4 regions of the Pantoea brenneri genome follow, and region 2 is predicted to be linked to each of the others. Evidence: predicted binding sites of a transcription regulator. Region 2 holds the regulator's gene; each other region holds the start of a gene.
The links. The regulator Fur, encoded in region 2, represses iron uptake genes when iron is present. The targets are predictions, from matches to a motif close to ATAATAATGAGAACNACTATCAA.
Positions count from the first base shown of each region.

Region 1: the regulator Fur is predicted to act here: its motif matches at 2,786-2,808, upstream of efeU (iron uptake transporter permease EfeU).
Region 3: the regulator Fur is predicted to act here: its motif matches at 2,025-2,047, upstream of fes (enterochelin esterase).
Region 4: the regulator Fur is predicted to act here: its motif matches at 2,480-2,502, upstream of AABB92_RS14465 (isochorismate synthase).

Region 1 is NZ_JBCGBG010000001.1:770,670-775,402, reverse strand. Features, by position in the region: gene efeB (iron uptake transporter deferrochelatase/peroxidase subunit) at 1-736, opposite strand, end outside; gene efeO (iron uptake system protein EfeO) at 739-1,854, opposite strand; gene efeU (iron uptake transporter permease EfeU) at 1,907-2,734, opposite strand; gene putP (sodium/proline symporter PutP) at 2,928-4,412, opposite strand.
Region 2 is NZ_JBCGBG010000001.1:1,950,033-1,954,765, reverse strand. Features, by position in the region: gene glnS (glutamine--tRNA ligase) at 1-1,132, shown strand, start outside; gene AABB92_RS09170 (hypothetical protein) at 1,366-1,761, shown strand; gene fur (ferric iron uptake transcriptional regulator) at 1,833-2,276, opposite strand; gene fldA (flavodoxin FldA) at 2,629-3,159, opposite strand; gene ybfE (LexA regulated protein) at 3,292-3,567, opposite strand; gene ybfF (esterase) at 3,733-4,497, opposite strand.
Region 3 is NZ_JBCGBG010000003.1:192,017-196,749, forward strand. Features, by position in the region: gene AABB92_RS14495 (non-ribosomal peptide synthetase) at 1-439, opposite strand, end outside; gene AABB92_RS14500 (MbtH family protein) at 432-659, opposite strand; gene fes (enterochelin esterase) at 763-1,980, opposite strand; gene AABB92_RS14510 (TonB-dependent siderophore receptor) at 2,233-4,494, shown strand.
Region 4 is NZ_JBCGBG010000003.1:180,749-185,481, forward strand. Features, by position in the region: gene AABB92_RS14460 ((2,3-dihydroxybenzoyl)adenylate synthase) at 1-1,263, opposite strand, end outside; gene AABB92_RS14465 (isochorismate synthase) at 1,274-2,452, opposite strand; gene fepB (Fe2+-enterobactin ABC transporter substrate-binding protein) at 2,630-3,589, shown strand; gene entS (enterobactin transporter EntS) at 3,584-4,733, opposite strand, start outside.

The DNA.
Region 1 (4,733 bases), 1.2 Mb from region 2:
CGTGAGTATCGGGATTGGCCGTCCCATCTTTGAATCCCAGCAGGTTGATCGGCGTCTCCGCCCCCTGACTGCGCGCCGCGTGATCGGAAATAAACCCTTCTCGCCGCCAGCGTACGCCCAGCAGATCGGGCGTATGCTTGATGATGTCACGCAGGGCATGAATCACCGTATCCTGGGTGTTGGCGCACAGCTGCAACAGCAAGTCACCATGGCACTCGGCAGCATCCAGTGAATCGTTGGGAAAACGGGTCATCCGCTGCAGTTTTTTCGGCTTATGTGGTGCCAGACCAAAACGTTCATCGAACAGCGAATCCCCCACTGACACGGTAATTGTCAGGTTATCCGGGGCGATAGTGGCACCCAGAATGCCGGAGTCCATCGGCGGCAGACGCGGATTGGTCACCTGCGGCGCAGGACCGCCAGCGGTCAGAAAAGCGATGCGCTGGGTCAGCAGACGAAACAGCCGCTCCAGCTCTGCTTTGTCACTGCTCAGCAGATCAAGCGCCACCAGCATCATTGATGCCTGCTGTGGCGTCACGATGCCCGCCTGATGCGGACCATAAAATGGCTGCGCCTGTTGCCGCGCCTGCGGCGTTACCGTGCCCGGTGAAAAGCTGTCGGCGGCGGCCGCGTGAAACGGACAACCGCCACCCAGTGCGGCCGCCCCACCCAGCAGGCCCAGACCTTTTAATAAACGACGACGCGCGGGCTGCGCGTCATCTTCCTGACGACTCATGATTAATCCAGACCCAGGGTGCCACGCAGTAATGAAAGATCTTCCGCCAGGGCGGTAATCGGTCCTTTCAGCGCATTACGATCGGCGCTGGTCAGTTTCTCATACGATTCGAAACCGGTTTTGGTGCGATATTTGCTCAGGATCGCATCCACTTTCTTAAAGTTGCCGTCGATTTTTGCCAGTAACTGCGGGTTAGCCTGACTGACCATCGGCCGCAGCAGTTCAACAATTTTCTGGGCACCATCAACGTTGGCCTGGAAGTCCCACAGGTCGGTACGGCTGTAGCGATCTTCTTCACCTGAAATTTTGCTGGAGGCGACCTCTTCAATCAGCCCTGCCGCACCACCGACCACTTTGGCTGGCGGGAAAGCCAGTTCGCTGATGCGGGTCTGCAAATCTTTAACGTCTTTGTTCAGCTGATCCGCGTAACCCGCCATCCCTTCGGTGCTGTGATCGGCAAACAGCGCTTTTTCCAGCCGGTGGAAACCGGTGAATTTTGGATCTTCCGCTTTCTTCTCATAATCATCTTCGCGGGCGTCAATGCTGCCGTCGAGATCGGAGAACAGCTCAGCAATCGGCTCAATACGCTCATAATACTGACGCGTCGGGGCAAACAGCGCTTTGGCTTTTTCAACATCGCCAGCTTTAACCGCATCGGTAAAGGCCTGAGTTCCACTCACCAGCTGATTCACCTGCTCAGTGACATAGGCTTTGTAGGCGCTGATCGGGCCGACCAGCTGCATCCGCTCGGACGGCGCGCTTTTCGCTGCGGCGTCACCGGCCTCAACCACCAGCTTGCCTTTCGGATTACTCAGCAGGCCACAGGTCATCTCATATTCGCCTGGCTGCAGATTGGCGGTCAGCTTCTGGCTGAATCCGGGTGCGATGTTCTCGCGCTCTTCAACCACCATCACCCCTTTCAGGATCTCCCACTCCAGCGCTTTCTGACTGTTGTTCTTGATCAGGAACTGAGTTTTACCGGCCTTAACGGTTAAGGTCATCGGTTCACACTGCTTGTCGTTAACGCTGACGGTCACCTGAGGCACCGCGGCGGCAGCGGAGGCGGAGATTGCCAGCAAAGGAACCAGCAGTGCCTTGCGGCGGAAACGCATTGTCATGTTTATTTCCCTATCACGTTGTTGAGCGCGGCAGGCGCACCCGATAAATGGCTTAGCGCACAGTGGCCGACGCGGCAGGACGCGCGGGCATAAAAAACAGAATCAGAGCGGGGATCAGATAGAGGCCCCAGACCACCACTTCGCTGACGCTGGGGGCTTCCTGATAGCCAAGTACCCCTTCCAGCAGCGTACCGAACAGCGAATGGGTCGATAAGGTGTTGCTGAGATCAAACGCCACATCCTGAAAGCGATTCCATAGCCCTGCTTCATGGAAAGCCCGAATCGCCCCGGCCGCCAGCCCCGCCGCGACAAACAGGATAAAGATGCTGGTCCAGCGGAAAAAATGGGCCATGTTAAGGCGAATACCGCCCCAGTAAAGCAGCATGCCCAGTACCACCGCGGTCGCCAGCCCCAGCACCGCACCAATCGGCGGCGCGTAGCCAACATCCTGGGTAAAGGCCGCCAGCAGGAAGAACACCGACTCCAGCCCTTCGCGCGCCACCGCCAGGAACACCATCAGCACCAGTGCCAGTCCGCCGCGGCCTGAGCGTTGCAGCGCCTGGTCCACCGCCTGCTCCAGCTCCACTTTGATATTGCGCGCCACTTTGCGCATCCAGAACACCATCGAGGTGAGGATAACCACGGCGACCAGCGCAACCAGCCCTTCAAACAGTTCCTGCTGTTTCTGCGGAAACTCGCCGGTGGTGGCGTTGATGAACAGCCCGAGCCCGAGGCAGAGCGCCGCAGCGATTACTACCCCAGCCCACATGGCAGGAAACCATTGGGTGCGCTGGGTGCGCTTCAGGTAGCTGGCTATCAGGCTGACAATCAGTGCGGCTTCTAAGCCTTCGCGCAGCATGATGAGAAACGGAACAAACATCGCCAACCTCTTGAATGTTAAGCAGCGTCAATAAAAGTAAAATCAGGTAAAATGTAAACGATACCGATTATCATTATCGCCACGAAAAAAACAAGTTGCCGGATGAGATAATTTCGCATTTGAGTGGTTTATCTTTGTAACAAAAAAAAGCCCGCCACGATTAACCGGCGGGCTTTTTTACGCTCTGCGCGCGTTATTTAGTCTGGAACTCCGCTTCCGCGGCGGCAAAACGCTGCTGTGCTTCGGCTGAAGGTTCACGTCCCATCAGGCTGAACACCACGATGGCGATGCTGGCGAACAGGAAGCCCGGGATGATTTCATACAGGCCGAGCCAGCCATATTGCTTCCACACCAGCACGGTTAACGCGCCGATGATCATGCCCGCCAGCGCGCCGTTGCGGTTCATGCGCTTCCAGCACACCCCGAACAGCACCACCGGACCAAACGCTGCCCCGAAGCCCGCCCAGGCGTAGCTTACCAGGCCCAGCACCCGGTTCTCCGGATTAGACGCCAGCGCGATAGCGATTAACGCCACCAGCAGCACCATCAGACGTCCGACCCACACCAGCTCTTTCTGGCTGGCGTTTTTTCGCAGCAAACCTTTATACAGATCTTCAGTCAGGGCGCTGGAGCAGACCAGCAGTTGGCAGCTCAGGGTCGACATCACCGCCGCCAGAATCGCTGACAGCAGAATACCGGCCACCCACGGGTTAAACAGGATACGCGCCAGTTCGATAAACACCCGCTCCGCGTTGTCATTGACGCCCGCCGCCAGGGTCGGGTTGTTCTGGAAATAAGCGATACCGAAGAAGCCCACGCCGACCGCACCGGCCAGGCAGAGGATCATCCAGGTCATACCGATACGGCGTGCGGTGCGGATTGAACGGTGGGAGTCGGCCGCCATAAAGCGCGCCAGGATATGCGGCTGACCAAAATAGCCCAGTCCCCAGCCAAGCAGTGAAATCACCGCGACAAAGTTCAGACCTTTCAGCATGTCGAGGTTTTCGAGGCTTTTCGCTTCAATCACGGCCATGGAGTCAGACCAGCCGCCGACCGCGATGATGACAAACACCGGCGTCAGAATCAGCGCAAAAATCATCAGGCTGGCCTGCACCGTGTCAGTCCAGCTCACCGCGAGGAAACCGCCAACCAGGGTGTAGAGGATGGTCGCGGCTGCGCCCGCCCACAGCGCCGTCTGGTAACTCATCCCAAAGGTGCTTTCGAACAAACGTGCGCCAGCCACCACGCCAGAAGCACAATAGATGGTGAAGAACACCAGGATCACGATGGCAGAAATGATGCGCAGGATTTTACTGTGATCTTCAAAGCGGCTGGTGAAAAAGTCCGGCAGCGTCAGCGCGTTATTGTGATGCTCAGTCTGTACCCGCAGGCGACCGGCAACAATTTTCCAGTTCAGCCAGGCACCAATCGTCAGGCCGATGGCAATCCAGCTCTCGGAGATGCCGGAGATGAAAATGGCACCGGGTAATCCCATCAGCAGCCAGCCGCTCATGTCTGACGCACCGGCAGACAGCGCCGTAACCACGCTGCCGAGACTGCGGCCGCCGAGGATATAGTCATCAAAGTTTTTGGTTGAGCGGTATGCCACAAAACCAATCAGCACCATCCCAAGAATATAAACTACAAAGGTCACCAGCATCGGTGTACTTAGACTCATCTGTCTCTCCACTTATTATTTGATATCCCAGAGAAATCGCCAGCTGCCTGCTTGCCGGAACGGGGCAAAACGGACCGATTATCCTCGTCAGGGCGTTAGCCATTTCCCTGCGGCGCGGTATCCTGCCGGAAAGGCGTTCGGCGCACAATGGATTTAACACAGGCGTTACAGCGATTTCACTAACCGATTGCGAAAAAGTGTTCAGAGGTTGCACTCGCTCACATAACGTCGGTTGCAACCCGGCGCAACCTCACATAAACCGCGCGTTGCCAGGCCCGTCAGGTTGGCGAGGATCTTGCAGCAATATCCGTGCCGCATTGC
Region 2 (4,733 bases):
GGCTTCTAACTTTATCGTGATGCGCGATCCGGTGCTCTATCGAATTAAATTCGCTGAACACCACCAGACCGGTAACAAGTGGTGCATCTATCCGATGTATGACTTTACCCACTGCATCTCTGATGCGCTGGAAGGGATTACCCATTCACTCTGTACGCTGGAGTTCCAGGACAACCGTCGTCTGTATGACTGGGTGCTGGATAACATCACCATTCCGGTGCACCCGCGTCAGTATGAGTTCTCGCGCCTGAATCTTGAGTATGCGGTGATGTCAAAACGTAAACTGACGCAGCTGGTGACAGAGAAGCACGTTGAGGGCTGGGATGATCCGCGCATGCTGACCGTTTCTGGCTTACGCCGTCGCGGTTACACTGCCGCGTCAATCCGCGAGTTCTGCCGCCGTATTGGCGTCACCAAGCAGGACAATATTGTGGAAATGGCGTCGCTGGAATCGTGCATCCGTGACGATCTTAATGAGAATGCGCCACGTGCTATGGCGGTGCTCGATCCACTGAAAGTCGTAATCGAAAATCTGCCGGCTGGCCATCACGAAAGCATCACCATGCCTAACCATCCGTCTAAACCGGAGATGGGCACGCGTGAAGTGCCTTTCAGCCGTGAGATCTGGATCGACCGGGCGGATTTCCGTGAAGAGGCCAACAAGCAGTATAAGCGTCTGGTGCTGGGCAAAGAAGTTCGCCTGCGCAACGCCTACGTGATCCGTGCTGAGCGGGTGGCAAAAGATGAAGACGGCAACATCACCTGCATCTACTGCACTAGCGATGTTGATACCCTGAGTAAAGATCCTGCTGATGGCCGCAAGGTCAAAGGCGTGATCCATTGGGTGTCGGCAGAACACGCGCAGCCAGCCGAGTTCCGCCTGTATGATCGCCTGTTCAGCGTGCCAAATCCGGGTGCAGCCGACGATTTTCTGTCGGTGATCAATCCAGACTCGCTGACCATCAAACAGGGCTTTGTTGAGCCAGGCCTGCGCGATGTGGAAGCCACCACGCCGTACCAGTTTGAGCGTGAAGGTTACTTCTGCGCGGACAGCGTCTATTCGAAGCCGTCACAGCTGGTGTTTAACCGCACCGTTGGCTTACGCGATACCTGGACTAAAGCCGGCGAATAATCGTTGGTGCTGACCTGATAAAATGACAAAAGGGCGACTTATCGCCCTTTTTTATTGTCCTGATTTTTGCCATCACCGAGGTTTATTCTGCAAGCCTTTTTCAGCGATTGTTACGAAGTTGTGAGAGAAATCTGAGTTTAAAAAAATTAATCAATTACCAGATGTGAATTATCCGCTTTCAGGTAGGCTATGCCCTCACAGACATAGCTCAGCGAGTGATATAAGGAAAAAAAATGACCGTTCTCGCCCAGGAAGCCAAACACAGTGTCGTCGTTTTACATCAACTTATTGAACGTATTTTCAATCAACCTGCCGGCTCTGATGACAGTTTCGAGCTGATGATGTCCTATTTTCATCCCGATTTTCGCATGGTTACCCCGCGCGGAACTCAGCTGAACCTGAATGAAGTGGAAGATCTTTTCCGTCAGCTACAGGGCCAGCGGGAAGGGATGCGTATCGCAACCTGCGAGCACGTGGTCATTTCCCATCAGGAGAAAGAGGTCACCGTACAGTACCGGGAGATGCAGATGCTGAACGGCAATAATCAGAGCCGCATCGCACTGGCGATTCTGGATTACAGTACCTCGATTCCGCGCTGGCGTTATCTGCAGGAAACGCTGGTTGCCTGAGCCGACAGCGAAAAAAGAACAAAAAAAAACCGGTGAATTCACCGGTTTTTTTATTTCAGCCTGCGTCAGACTTACTGATCGTGCAGCGTCTCATCTTCACGGCAGTCGCCCAGTGCACAGTGACCATACAGATAGAGACTGTGGTTGGTCAGCTTGATGCCGTGGCGGGTGGCGATTTCGCGCTGACGGGTTTCAATCGACTCGTCGCTGAACTCAATCACTTTACCGCAGTCCAGGCAGATCAGGTGATCGTGATGATGCTGCTGGGTCAGCTCAAACACCGACTTGCCGCCTTCAAAATTGTGACGGGTCACGATACCGGCATCATCGAACTGGTTCAGCACGCGGTAAACGGTGGCCAGACCAATCTCTTCGCCGATGTCGATCAGGCGTTTGTACAAATCTTCCGCGCTGACGTGATGGCACTCAGGTTCCTGAAGCACTTCCAGAATTTTCAGTCTGGGCAGCGTGACTTTCAGGCCAGCCTTCTTTAATGCGGTATTGTTGTCAGTCATGCGGATTTTGTCCTGTTACTTATATTCACTTTTGTGGCGCTTGGCCTTGAATGTCGATCTATACCCATTCTCATTTGCGTCTCATTATAGAACTGATGCAGTGAAATGAAAACCGAGGGGAGTGCCTAAATCACCATGGGCTGTATGGGATACGTCACCGAGCCGGGGAGGATTTCTGCAGGAGTCTGTTAACATTTCGCTTAGTCCTATCTGCTGCCAGAGAAAATAAGCGGAAGATCGATGCGGGTATTCTACAGATTAAACGAAGAAAGTTAAAAAAATGTGGCTATTATTTCTATAGGAATTTCCGTTGCCTCAATGTGAGCTGGCGCTCACATTGAGTCGGCTACCCTCAGGCTTCGAGGATCTCTTTGAGCTGCAGTTCATCAAAAATCTGCTTAACCCATTTCTCGACGCGCGCATTGGTCAGCTCTGGCTGACGATCTTCGTCAATCGCCAGGCCGAGGAAGTGGGTATCGTCAGCCAGGCCTTTTGACGCTTCGAAGTGATAGCCTTCGGTCGGCCAGTGGCCCACGATCACTGCGCCGTGCGGCTCAATGATGTCGCGGATGGTGCCCATCGCATCACAGAAATACTCGGCATAATCTTCCTGATCGCCGCAGCCGAACAGGGCAACCAGCTTGCCGTTAAAATCGATCTCTTCCAGCGTCGGGAAAAAGTCATCCCAGTCGCACTGCGCTTCACCGTAATACCAGGTCGGAATACCCAGCAGCAGGATGTCAAACGCTTCCAGATCTTCTTTAGTGCTTTTCGCGATGTCGTGGACTTCTGCAACGTCTTTACCCAGCTGTTTCTGGATCATTTTTGCAATGTTTTCGGTGTTGCCGGTATCGCTGCCAAAGAAGATGCCTACGAGTGCCATGAGTAAAATAACCTCTTAAATCCTGATGATGAGATGTGTGCCGCAGCACATTTCAGCGAATAATAGCAGACGAGACAAACCCGCGGAACGGTTAAAGCCTCGACATTTGCCTCTGCGTGCGTTTTGCCCGCATTAATCCAGTTTGAGTTGCGCCAGCAGCATTTGTTCAATCAATTCGCTACGGCTGAGATTGCGCTGTTCTGCCAGCATATTGAGCGCTTCGACGGCTTCACTGTTCATTTTCAGTTCGACACGACGAAGCCCGCGCCCTTTGTCACGTTTCAGTTGATTGCGCTTATTGATGCGCAGCTGTTCATCACGCGAAAGCGGACTGGTTTTGGGTCGACCAGGGCGGCGCTCATCAGCAAACAGATCGAGCGTCGTGCGGTCAGTGTGTTCTTTTGCCATGGCTTAGTGAAACTGAATGTGCGGGCGCCAGACGCTCGCCGCGCAGATTATAAATTATTGGCCGTTACCGCGGCAAAATGACCGGCGGCAAAATTTTAGCGCGCCATCATACTCCACGCTAACTCCGGACGCCAATCCTAAACATTTGCCGCCAGGTATTTGCTTTTAAAGCGCAAAAAAGCGACGGACGCTGCGTAATACGGCATCAGGTTTTTCGGCGTGCACCCAGTGTCCCGCGCCGCTGATCACATGCGCATGAGCCGCCGGGAACTGCGTAATCAACGCCTCGCGGTACTGATTATCCAGGTAGCTGGAGTCACCGCCGCGAATAAACAGCGCCGGATGCGGCCAGGCGGGAACCGGCTGCCAGCCAGAAATGGTGGTGTAGTTGTCCCACAATACCGGCACGTTGAAGCGCCATTCACCCTGCTGGAAAGATTTCAGCAGGAACTGAATCACACCCTCTTCATCAAGCAGGCCACGCATCACCTGCGCGGCTTCACTGCGGGAAGTCACGCCCGCTTCCGTTACCGCGCGGATCGCCGCGAAAATGGTGTCGTGGCGGCGGGTCTGATAATCCACCGGCGCAATATCGATCATCACCAGACGTTCGATACGATCTGCCGCCAGCGCACTCATGGTCATGGCAATTTTGCCGCCCATCGAATGACCGATTACCGCCACCCGATCGATGCCGTGCGCATCCAGCGTCTCTAACATATCCTGTGCCATCACAGCGTAGTTCATCTGATCGGATCGCGGTGATAATCCATGGTTGCGGACATCAACCTGCAGTACCGGCGCGGCATCTTTTAACCCGCGAGCCAGCACGCCAAGGTTATCCAGCGTTCCGAACAGGCCGTGGATCAGCAGGATGGGCAGGGAATCAGTCGGGGATTGTTCAGTTTGCAGACGGGCGTTCAAAATCATGGCAAAGTTCTTAAGTTTGAGACCTAAGCTTAGGTTATCATGGATTCACCTTTTCAGGCGCGCCGGTTCCGGCGGCATTAGGACATATTCTGACTTTTGCCCGTAAACCGTTTGATTGCTAACAACCCGCCTGAATTTAACTTTATAATCCTCATGTTAGAACCCGCTCACCCTTCGAATCGCCAAACTTTGCTTAGGGCTTTTCAGGAAACAAGTGGTTCTGTCATGAGAAAGAA
Region 3 (4,733 bases), on a different contig from region 2:
GATAACGCTGATACCAGTACCAGTGCTCATCACCCAGCCGCAACAGGCGGTGGTGGTACAGCGGTGCGCCGCTTATCACCCGCAGGTCACCAGACATATCCTGCTGCATCAGCGCACGAGCCGCGGCGACCGGATCGGCTGAATTGCGCAGGTCAATCACCTGCGGCGTAGCAAAGCGCTGCGGTGCAGACCACTGCTGTGGTTCACCGTCCTGCTCGCCAAACGCCATATTCAGCGTATCCGCTTCCTGCATGCCGGCAACGATTGCTTTGGCCAGCAGCGTGCTGTTGAGCGCGCCGCGCAGTTCAACAAAATGCGCCACCGCGTAAGCATTAGCGTGCGGGGATAACTGGTCTGCGATCCAGATGCCGGGCTGAGCGGCAACCAGCGGCAACGTTTTCTGTTCAGTCAGGTTCGGGTTCATGATGATCTCAGACATCGTCGCTCCGGCTGGTGCTAGCGCTGGCGGTGACCGGACGAATATCGTGCCAGTTTTCATTCAGCCAGCTGAGGCAGATCGCCTGTGGCTGGGGACCAAATACCGGCTGCCAGCCAGACGGAATCGCCCGGAAGGCGGGCCATAAACTGTACTGTTGCTGGTTATTGATCAGTACATGACAATCCTGCTGCGGATCGTCGAACGGATTGAGATGTTGCATATTGGTCTCCTGCCCGTGATATCCAGGCGAGATATCGCCCTCATGCTGCGCGCCGCCGCTGACCGCGAGCGACCTCGGGCGTGAAAGAGGGCCGATAAGCGAATTACGGGTATTGCCACATTGCTTTTAATCCGGCCAGCAGGCCGCCGCGCCAGCAGAGCGCGTCGTGACCGCCTTCAGACGGTTGATAGCTAACCTGATGCCCGGCCGCGATTAATTCACGCTCAAATTGTTGATTCGCTGCCAGAATCAGCCGCTCACGCCGTCCAGCTTCGAGATAAAAGCGGCGCGGCGGCGCCTGCAGCAAACCTTGTTGTAGTTGTTGCGGTAGCCAGCCGTTGGGGTTACCGCGCGCCGGCCACCAGAAGGAGCCGGAAAGGCTGATGGCGGCACCAAAGGTCTCTGGCCAGCTTAAGGTGGCGTAAGCTGCGGAAAGTCCGCCAAAACTCTGTCCCGCCACCAGCGTGCTGTCGCCCTGCACCCGGCAGGCGACGGTTTGCTGAATCAGCGGCAGGAGTTCGTGCTGCACCGCCAGCCAGAATTCAGGATTACAGGTCAGCTCCCGGCTGCGGTGTTCCCGGTCGATAATGTCGATCATCGCATAGACCGCCGGTGGCAGTTCGCCTGCGGCGGTGAGCTGCCGCAGCGGACCAGCAATCGGCATGGTCTGCGCCCAGAACTGTCCATCCAGCAATAACGCCAGCGGACGTGCGGCGGAAGAGGCCTCGCCACTGCAGTAAAGCCACACCGTGCGCTGATTACCCAGTCTTTCGCTGCGCCACAGCAGCGGTTGCAGCGGGATAGCCGCCGGCTGGCCGCGATCGACCTCGTGCCACAACGACTGATCGGGCGCCTGCGGCAGGTGCAGCGGTGATACCGGCATGCCGCGTCCGCCGGCCCAGCCGCGCAATGGGTTGAGCGGGTCCGCCTGCGCTGACGGGAATTTACCGCTCCACCATTGACGCAGCGTCTGCATATCAGTCTGGCCGTCAAATTTCTCTGCCTGGCGATCGGGTATCAGACAGTAGCTGCCGCGCCAGTCAGCGGGCAGGGTGGTTTGCCACCACCAGACATCGGTATGGGGAACGCGTGTTAAGGAGGAGGGGGCGGCGGACTGATGGTGATCGGTCACGCCGGTGATGTTGATCCAGACGCGACGGATCGCCGAGTGGGACTCATCGCCGTGGGGATCACGCCAGAAGAAGGTGACCTGACAGGTTCCCTCTTCGCCGGGCTCAATCAAGGGAATGCCCTGTTGCTGCTGCTGTTGCCACCAGGCGTCACTGCCGGTCACTTCATTTAACCACGTCATACGCGCCATCAGTCGATCACTACACTTGATTAGGGTGATGCATGTTATGAATAATACTATTGATAATTATTTTCATTTGCAATAGGGTGTTTCCGCTCTACAGGGAGCGCGCGCATCCTCTCTGCCGTATCGGGCTTCAGACCGGGACGAGGGTCTGTTGAAGATGGTCCGGAGAGAACTGGAATGCGTTGCAGGCAAGGTACTTACCTTTTCACCGGCGCGCCGGCAGTGGCCTATCGCTGGCAATCCAGGAATAAAAAAATGAAAAAGTTATCCCGGCTTTCGTTAGCCATTATGATTGAACTTGGCGTCACCACCTCTCTCATTTCTACCGGATCAGTAGCTGCCGCTACTGATCCGGGCATCACCAGCAACTCATCCGATACCGCCAGCGACAGCACCATGATGGTGACCGCCGCCGAGCAAACGCTTCAGGCACCCGGTGTGTCGACCATCACCGCCGACGAAATCAAAAAACATCCGCCTGCTCGCGACGTCTCTGAAATCATTCGTACCATGCCCGGCGTTAACCTGACCGGTAACTCCACCAGCGGCCAGCGCGGTAATAACCGTCAGATCGATATCCGCGGCATGGGGCCGGAAAACACCCTGATCCTCGTTGATGGCTTGCCGGTGACCAGCCGCAACTCGGTGCGTCTGGGCTGGCGTGGCGAGCGTGATACGCGCGGCGACAGCAACTGGGTTCCGCCTGAGATGATTGATCATATTGAAGTGATCCGTGGTCCGGCGGCGGCCCGTTACGGTAATGGTGCTGCTGGCGGGGTGGTAAATATCATCACCAAAAAAGAGCTGGATAATCAGTGGCACGGCTCGTGGAGCGCCTACTACAACGTGCCGCAGCATAAAGATGAAGGCGCAACCCGACGCACTAACTTTAGCCTCGAAGGGCCGTTAGGCGACGATTTCAGCTTCCGGCTGTATGGCGGGCTGGCAAAAACTCAGGCCGATGCGTACGACATTAATGAAGGACATGCTGCCCAGCGAACCGGTACCTATGCCGGCTCCTATCCGGCCGGCCGTGAAGGCTCGGTCAATAAAGATGTTCATGCCTTACTGCGCTGGGCTTTTGCGCCAATGCAGGCACTGGAGTTTGGCGCCGGTTACAGTCGGCAGGGCAACCTGTATGCCGGTGATACACAGAACACCAACACCAACGCGCTGGTGAAAAGCAAATATGGTGATGAAACCAATCGCCTTTATCGGCAGAGCTTCTCGCTGAAGTGGACCGGCGCCTGGGATAATGGCATCAGTACCAATACCTATGCGCAATATGAGAACACCCGCAACTCGCGCCTGAATGAAGGGCTGGCGGGCGGCACCGAAGGGATCTTCTCCAACAGCGACTTCAACACCATTCAGCTGGACGATGTGCTGCTGCACAGTGAGGTCAGTATTCCGTTTGAATGGCTGGTCAATCAGACGGCTACCCTCGGCACCGAGTGGAACCAGCAGCGGATGAAGGATCCGTCATCGACCACTCAGGCGGCCAGCTACGGTTCCATTCCGGGCATCGCCACCACCGGTCGCAGCCCCTATTCTCAGGCTGAAATCTTCTCACTGTTTGCTGAAGACAACATTGAACTGACTGACAGCACCATGCTGACGCCAGGCCTGCGTTTCGATCATCACTCCATCGCAGGTAACAACTGGAGCCCGTCGCTCAACCTGTCACAGGGATTAGGCGATGACTTCACGCTGAAAATGGGCATCGCCCGCGCCTACAAAGCGCCGAGCCTGTATCAGACCAACCCGAACTATCTGCTTTACAGTAACGGCCAGGGCTGCGCCTCTAGCGCCGGTGCCTGTTATCTGATGGGCAACGACGATTTGAAAGCGGAAAACAGCATCAACAAAGAGGTGGGGCTGGAGTGGAAACATGAGGGTTATCAGGCCGGTCTGACCTGGTTCCGCAATGATTACCGCAATAAGATTGAGGCAGGCACGCTGCCAACCGGTACCGCCTCGAACGGTAAAACCGACATCTATAAGTGGGAAAACGTGCCGAAAGCGGTGGTGGAAGGGCTGGAAGGGACGGTTAACGTGCCATTCTCAGACAGCGTAAGCTGGAACAATAACTTCACCTACATGCTGCAGAGTAAAAACAAAGAGACCGGCGATCGCCTGTCGGTTATCCCGGAATACACCCTGAACTCGACGCTGAGCTGGCAGGCGACACAGGATCTGTCACTGCAAACCACGCTGACCTGGTACGGCAAACAGGTGCCGAAAAAGTATGACTATAAAGGCAATCCGGTCACGGGCAGCGCCACCGATGAGGTCAGTCCATACTCAGTGGTCGGCATGAGCGGTACCTATGACGTCAACAAATATGCCAGCGTCACTGTGGGGATCGACAATCTGTTCGATAAGCGCCACTTCCGCGAAGGCAATGCGCAGACCACCGGTAACGCCACTACCGGCGCGTATTTGTACGGTGCCGGTGCTAACACCTTTAACGAGTCGGGCCGCACTTACTATATGAGTGTGAATACCCACTTCTGATGGGTTTAGCCATAACCCGATCCGGACGAATCTGGCCGCAATTGATAAGCTCAACGCGCAGGGAGCAGGGGAGGAAAGCGTTCCACACCATGGACAAAAACGCCAGGCGGTGTCCCGACTTCGGGCGTACCTCAGAGATGAGGTGCGTAATCGCGCGGGCCGGACGACCAGGGATTGGCTTAAGCGTTTTTCCGATCTGCCTCTGTTTCCAGTGCAGGCTCGGTCTCATCGCTGACGGG
Region 4 (4,733 bases), on a different contig from region 2:
GGTGATCTCAATCAGATCGCCAGAGCAGTAAAAGCCCTGTGAATCGAAGCTGGCGGCATTATGTTCCGGGCTGTTGTAGTAGCCGCGGAAGGTATAAGGTCCGCGCGTCATCAGACGGCCAATGGCGCCGGTCGGCAGCGGATTGCCCTGTTCATCGGCCACCCACACTTCATCATCCGGCGAGATCGGGCGGCCCTGCGTGGTCAGAATGGTGGTTTCATCATCATCGAGCCGGGTGTAGTTCACCAGACCTTCAGCCATGCCGAACACCTGCTGCAGTTTGCAGCCTATCTCTGACTGAATGCGCGCCGCCAGGGTTTCGCCCAGCTTCGCGCCACCGACCTGAATGCGTTGCAGCGAAGCCAGTGCGGCATTGCTGCCCCATTCCTGAATCGCCTGCAGCCACAGACTGACGGCTGGCGGGACCAGACCGGTATCGGTTACCTGATGCTTTTCAATCAGCGGGAAGCAGAGCGTAGCGCTGGGATCGGCCGCCAGAATAACCTGTCCGCCCGCGTAGAAGACCCCCAGTGCGCCCGGTGAGCTCATCGGAAAATTATGCGCAGCGGGCAGGGCGATCAGATAACGGGTGTCGGCAGTCACTCCACAGATAACGTCACTTTCGCGGATGCTGTAATAGTAGTCGTTATGGGTGCGCGGGATCAGTTTCGGCGTGCCGGTGCTGCCGCCTGAAAGCTGGAAAAAGGCCACTTCATCACCGGCGGTCGGCGTAGCAACGAAATCGCCCGCCGTTTCCGCCAGCAGCGCCTCAAGGCTGTTTTCAGCCTGACCGTCACCGCGCAGGATCACCTGCTGCAGCGAGTCATGATCGCGGCACAGCTGGCTGATAAAACTGTCATCGGCAAACAGCGTATGGCTGCGATCGGCAATCAGCAGGCGGGGCGCAATCTGGCTGGCGTAAGCCGTCAGCTCAGTACGCTGATGGCTGAACAGCGCATTAACCGGCGCGACGCCAATTTTAAACAGCGCAAACAGCGTCAGGTAAAATTCGGCCACGTTGCCGAGCTGCACCAGCGCGGTATCACCCGGTTTGAGGCCACGACGCTGCAACGCCGCCGCCAGGTTGTCACTTAAGCGGGCCAGCTGACGATAGCTGAACTGCCGATCGCCATCAATCACCGCCACGCTGTCGCTCTGTTGGTGGCGTTCGAGGATATCGGTCATCGGCAAATCCAGCCAGTAGCCTTTTTCGCGGTAACGCGCGGCCAGATCGTCAGGCCAGCGGCTGTAGGAAATGGTCATACAGGTTCCTTTATTGCAGTCCAAAAGCGCGAAGCATGGTGTCAAGTTTGACGCCAGTTTCACGCCATTCTGATTCTGGTTGTGAGTCAGCAACGATACCCGCGCCAGCAAACAGCCGCACGCGTGGCCCATTGACCGTGCCGCAGCGAATCGTCACAACCCATTCGCCATTGCCCTGGTCATCGCACCAGCCGACGATGCCGCCAAACAGCTGACGCTCAAACGGTTCGAGTTGCTGTATCAGCTGCTGGGCGCGCTGATGCGGGAAGCCGCTCAGTGCCGGCGTCGGATGCAGCAGGCAGGCCAGCGACAGTGCATTTTCGCGTGGGTCGAGCACTTCACCCTCAATCAGAGTGGCGAGATGCCATAAGGTTGCGGTGGTGATCAGCGACGGCACCTCCGGCACCGACAGCGTCCGGCTGCGCGGTTGCAGCGTGTGGCGCATCGCATCGGTCACCAGCTTATGTTCATGGCGATCTTTATCCGAGCGCATCAGGCTCTGGCCTGCGGCCTGGTCACGGATCGGATCGGCATCACGGCGGGCCGATCCGGCCAGCGGACAGGAGCTGAAATCCCGACCCTGTTTGCGGATCATTAATTCCGGGCTGGCCCCGACCAGCGAACCCCCTTCCGGCAGCGGCAGATGAAAGTGATAGCTGTTAGGGTTCTGCGCCACGATGCGCTGCATCAGCGCCGCGGTATCCACCGGCTGTTCAGCGGTGATATCCATCAGTCGCGACAGCACCACTTTATCCAGATCGCCACGCTGCGTTGCGGCTACCGCCTGCGCCACCATATCGGTGAAAATGTCATGATCCGGCACCGCCGTACGGCGACGCACCTGCGGCAAGGCAGAGTCGGGCGGTGAGGTGACCGCATGCAGATCGGCGCGGTTAAAGGTCTGATACGATTCGGGGATAAACAGCGCCGATGGCTGATTGACGTCAAACGGGATCGCGCCGACCAGAATAGGGTGGGTAATGCCCTGTTTTCTGGCTGAGGCGAAATGGTGCTGCAATTGTTGCTGAAAATCCCCTGTCAGCACATCACCCGCAGTTACCGGGGTGGTCAGCGTGGTGAAGCAGCCCTGCGTGGTCAGGCTTTTCCAGGGAGAAGTAAACAGGAAGCCGCGGCACAACGCGGAGAAATCCTGCAACAAGGGATGTTCAAACGTCAACGATTCCACCATAATTTTCACCTATAAATGATAAGATAATTAATAATGATTATCATTTGTATTGTGGCCCAGTAACCTACGTTGATTAGCCGGAAGTGTCAATAAATACGCGGTGTTTCGGCTGCGTTTTCCTGCTAAATCAGCACAAACAGCAGGGCAAATAGCCAGTATAAAAGTGGACTGAAATTTATGACTAAACGTGGTGTAAAGGCGGCGATAGCGCTGTTTTTCTTCTGTATCAGTTTCGCGGCGACGGCACAGAACGGCTGGCCGCGCACGGTGGCGGGCGCAAAAGGCAGTGTGACGTTATCCCAGGCGCCGACCCGCATTGTCTCGACCAGCGTCACCCTGACCGGTTCGCTTCTGGCGATAGATGCGCCGGTGATCGCCAGCGGCGCAACGGCACCCAACAGCCGGCTGGCCGATGGGCAGGGTTTCTTCCGTCAGTGGGGTGAGGTGGCAAAACAGCGCGGCGTAAAACGCCTTTATATTGGCGAGCCGAGTGCCGAAGCGATTGCGGCGGAAGCGCCGGACCTGATTGTGGTCAGTGCCACCGGCAATGACTCAGCGATCAAACTGGTCGATCAGCTGTCCGCCATCGCGCCGGTGCTGGTGATCAACTACGACGATAAAAGCTGGCAGCAGCTGGTAACGCTGCTGGGTGAAGCAACCGGCCATGAAGCACAAGCCGCTGCCCGGGTAAGCGCATTCGATGCACGTGAAAAAGCGCTCCGCTCAGCGCTGACGCTGCCGCCGCAGCCGGTCTCCGCCATGGTCTGGAACGGCGACGGTCGCGCAGTTAATCTGTGGACTGAGGCATCCGGGCAGGGCAAATTGCTGCAGCAGCTGGGGTTCACCCTGGCTACGCCACCTGCCGACATGCAGCATGGTCACAGCATGGGGCAGCGTAAAGACATTATTCAGCTGTCAGGGGAAAATCTGGCCGCCGGGCTGAATGGCCACTCGTATCTGCTGTTTGCCGCCGAGCCGCAAACAGCAGAGCAGGTGATGAAGAATCCTTTCCTGGCCCAGACGCCCGCGGTGCGTAGCAAAGCGGTCTATGCGCTGGGGCTGGATACCTTCCGTCTGGATTACTACAGCGCCACCAATCTGCTGAACCGGCTGGAGGCGCTGTTCGCTAAATCATGATGCTGTTTCCGCCTGCCCATGTGCAGGCGGTTGATAACGGCGCAAACGCGCCATCAGCAGCCACATCACAACGCCCAGCACGGTGGCGGCCAGACCCAGCAGGCCTGCCGCCTGCTGCGGCAGCAACAGTGACCCCATCGCCCCGATCATCGCCGCGCCAAGCGCATCACCGGTAACATTCTGCGCCGTCCACAGGCTGTTGATCCGCCCAAGCAGCGCATCCGGCGTTAGCGTCTGGATCAGGGCATATTGCACCAGGCTGTTGATAGCACTGAAATAACCAAACGCGGCGAGGCAGACCAGACTCAGGCTGAACCACGGCATCAGGCTGAACAGGCCCAGCGCCACAAAGGCGGCAATGGCGCTGGCCAGGATCAATCGACCCGGCTGCGACGACTGTGCCAGCCGGCCGCTGGTTAAGGCACCGACCGCCGCCCCGAGTGGCACGGCGGCATACATCAGCCCCAGTTGCTCCAGCCCGACCTGCCAGTGCGGAGCCAGCGCCGGGTAGAGTACCCGCACCGCACTGGCTAAGGTCACCAGCGCGCCAACCAGCGCGGCCATGCCGACGATCGGGCTGGCGAACAGAAACCCGATCCCGGCGGATAACGCGGTCAGCGGATGTTCACGCGGTTGTGGTGGCGGGGCAAGCGTTGGCAGTCGCAGCAGGGTGAGCACCGTCAGTAAGGTGCCGATCGCCGCCAGACCGTAGTTCCAGACCACGCCAGCATGGGCGATCACCAGTCCGGCAATCGCCGGCGACAGGATCGCACCAAAGCGGACCGTCAGCATGGTGATAGCGCCCGCTTTCATGATATTTTCGCGCCCCACCAGCGCCGGGGTGGCGGCCAGTAGCGCGGTGACGCCAATCGCGCCAAAAAAGCCATCCCACAGGCCCAGCACAAACACCGCGATCACCGAGGGCGCGGGCAGCAGGGCATTGATGCACAACGCGACAAAACCGAGGCCGCAGGTGGAGCGGGCAAACAAAATCAGGCGTCGGCGTTCGTAGCGATCGGCCAGTACGCCGCCGGTCAGCAGGCCGATAAACATGCCGGCACCGGCCAGCGTGACCGCCAGTCCGACCAGCAGCGGGGATTGTGTCAGCTGTTGAATCTGTACCGGTACCGCGACCGCCAGCATG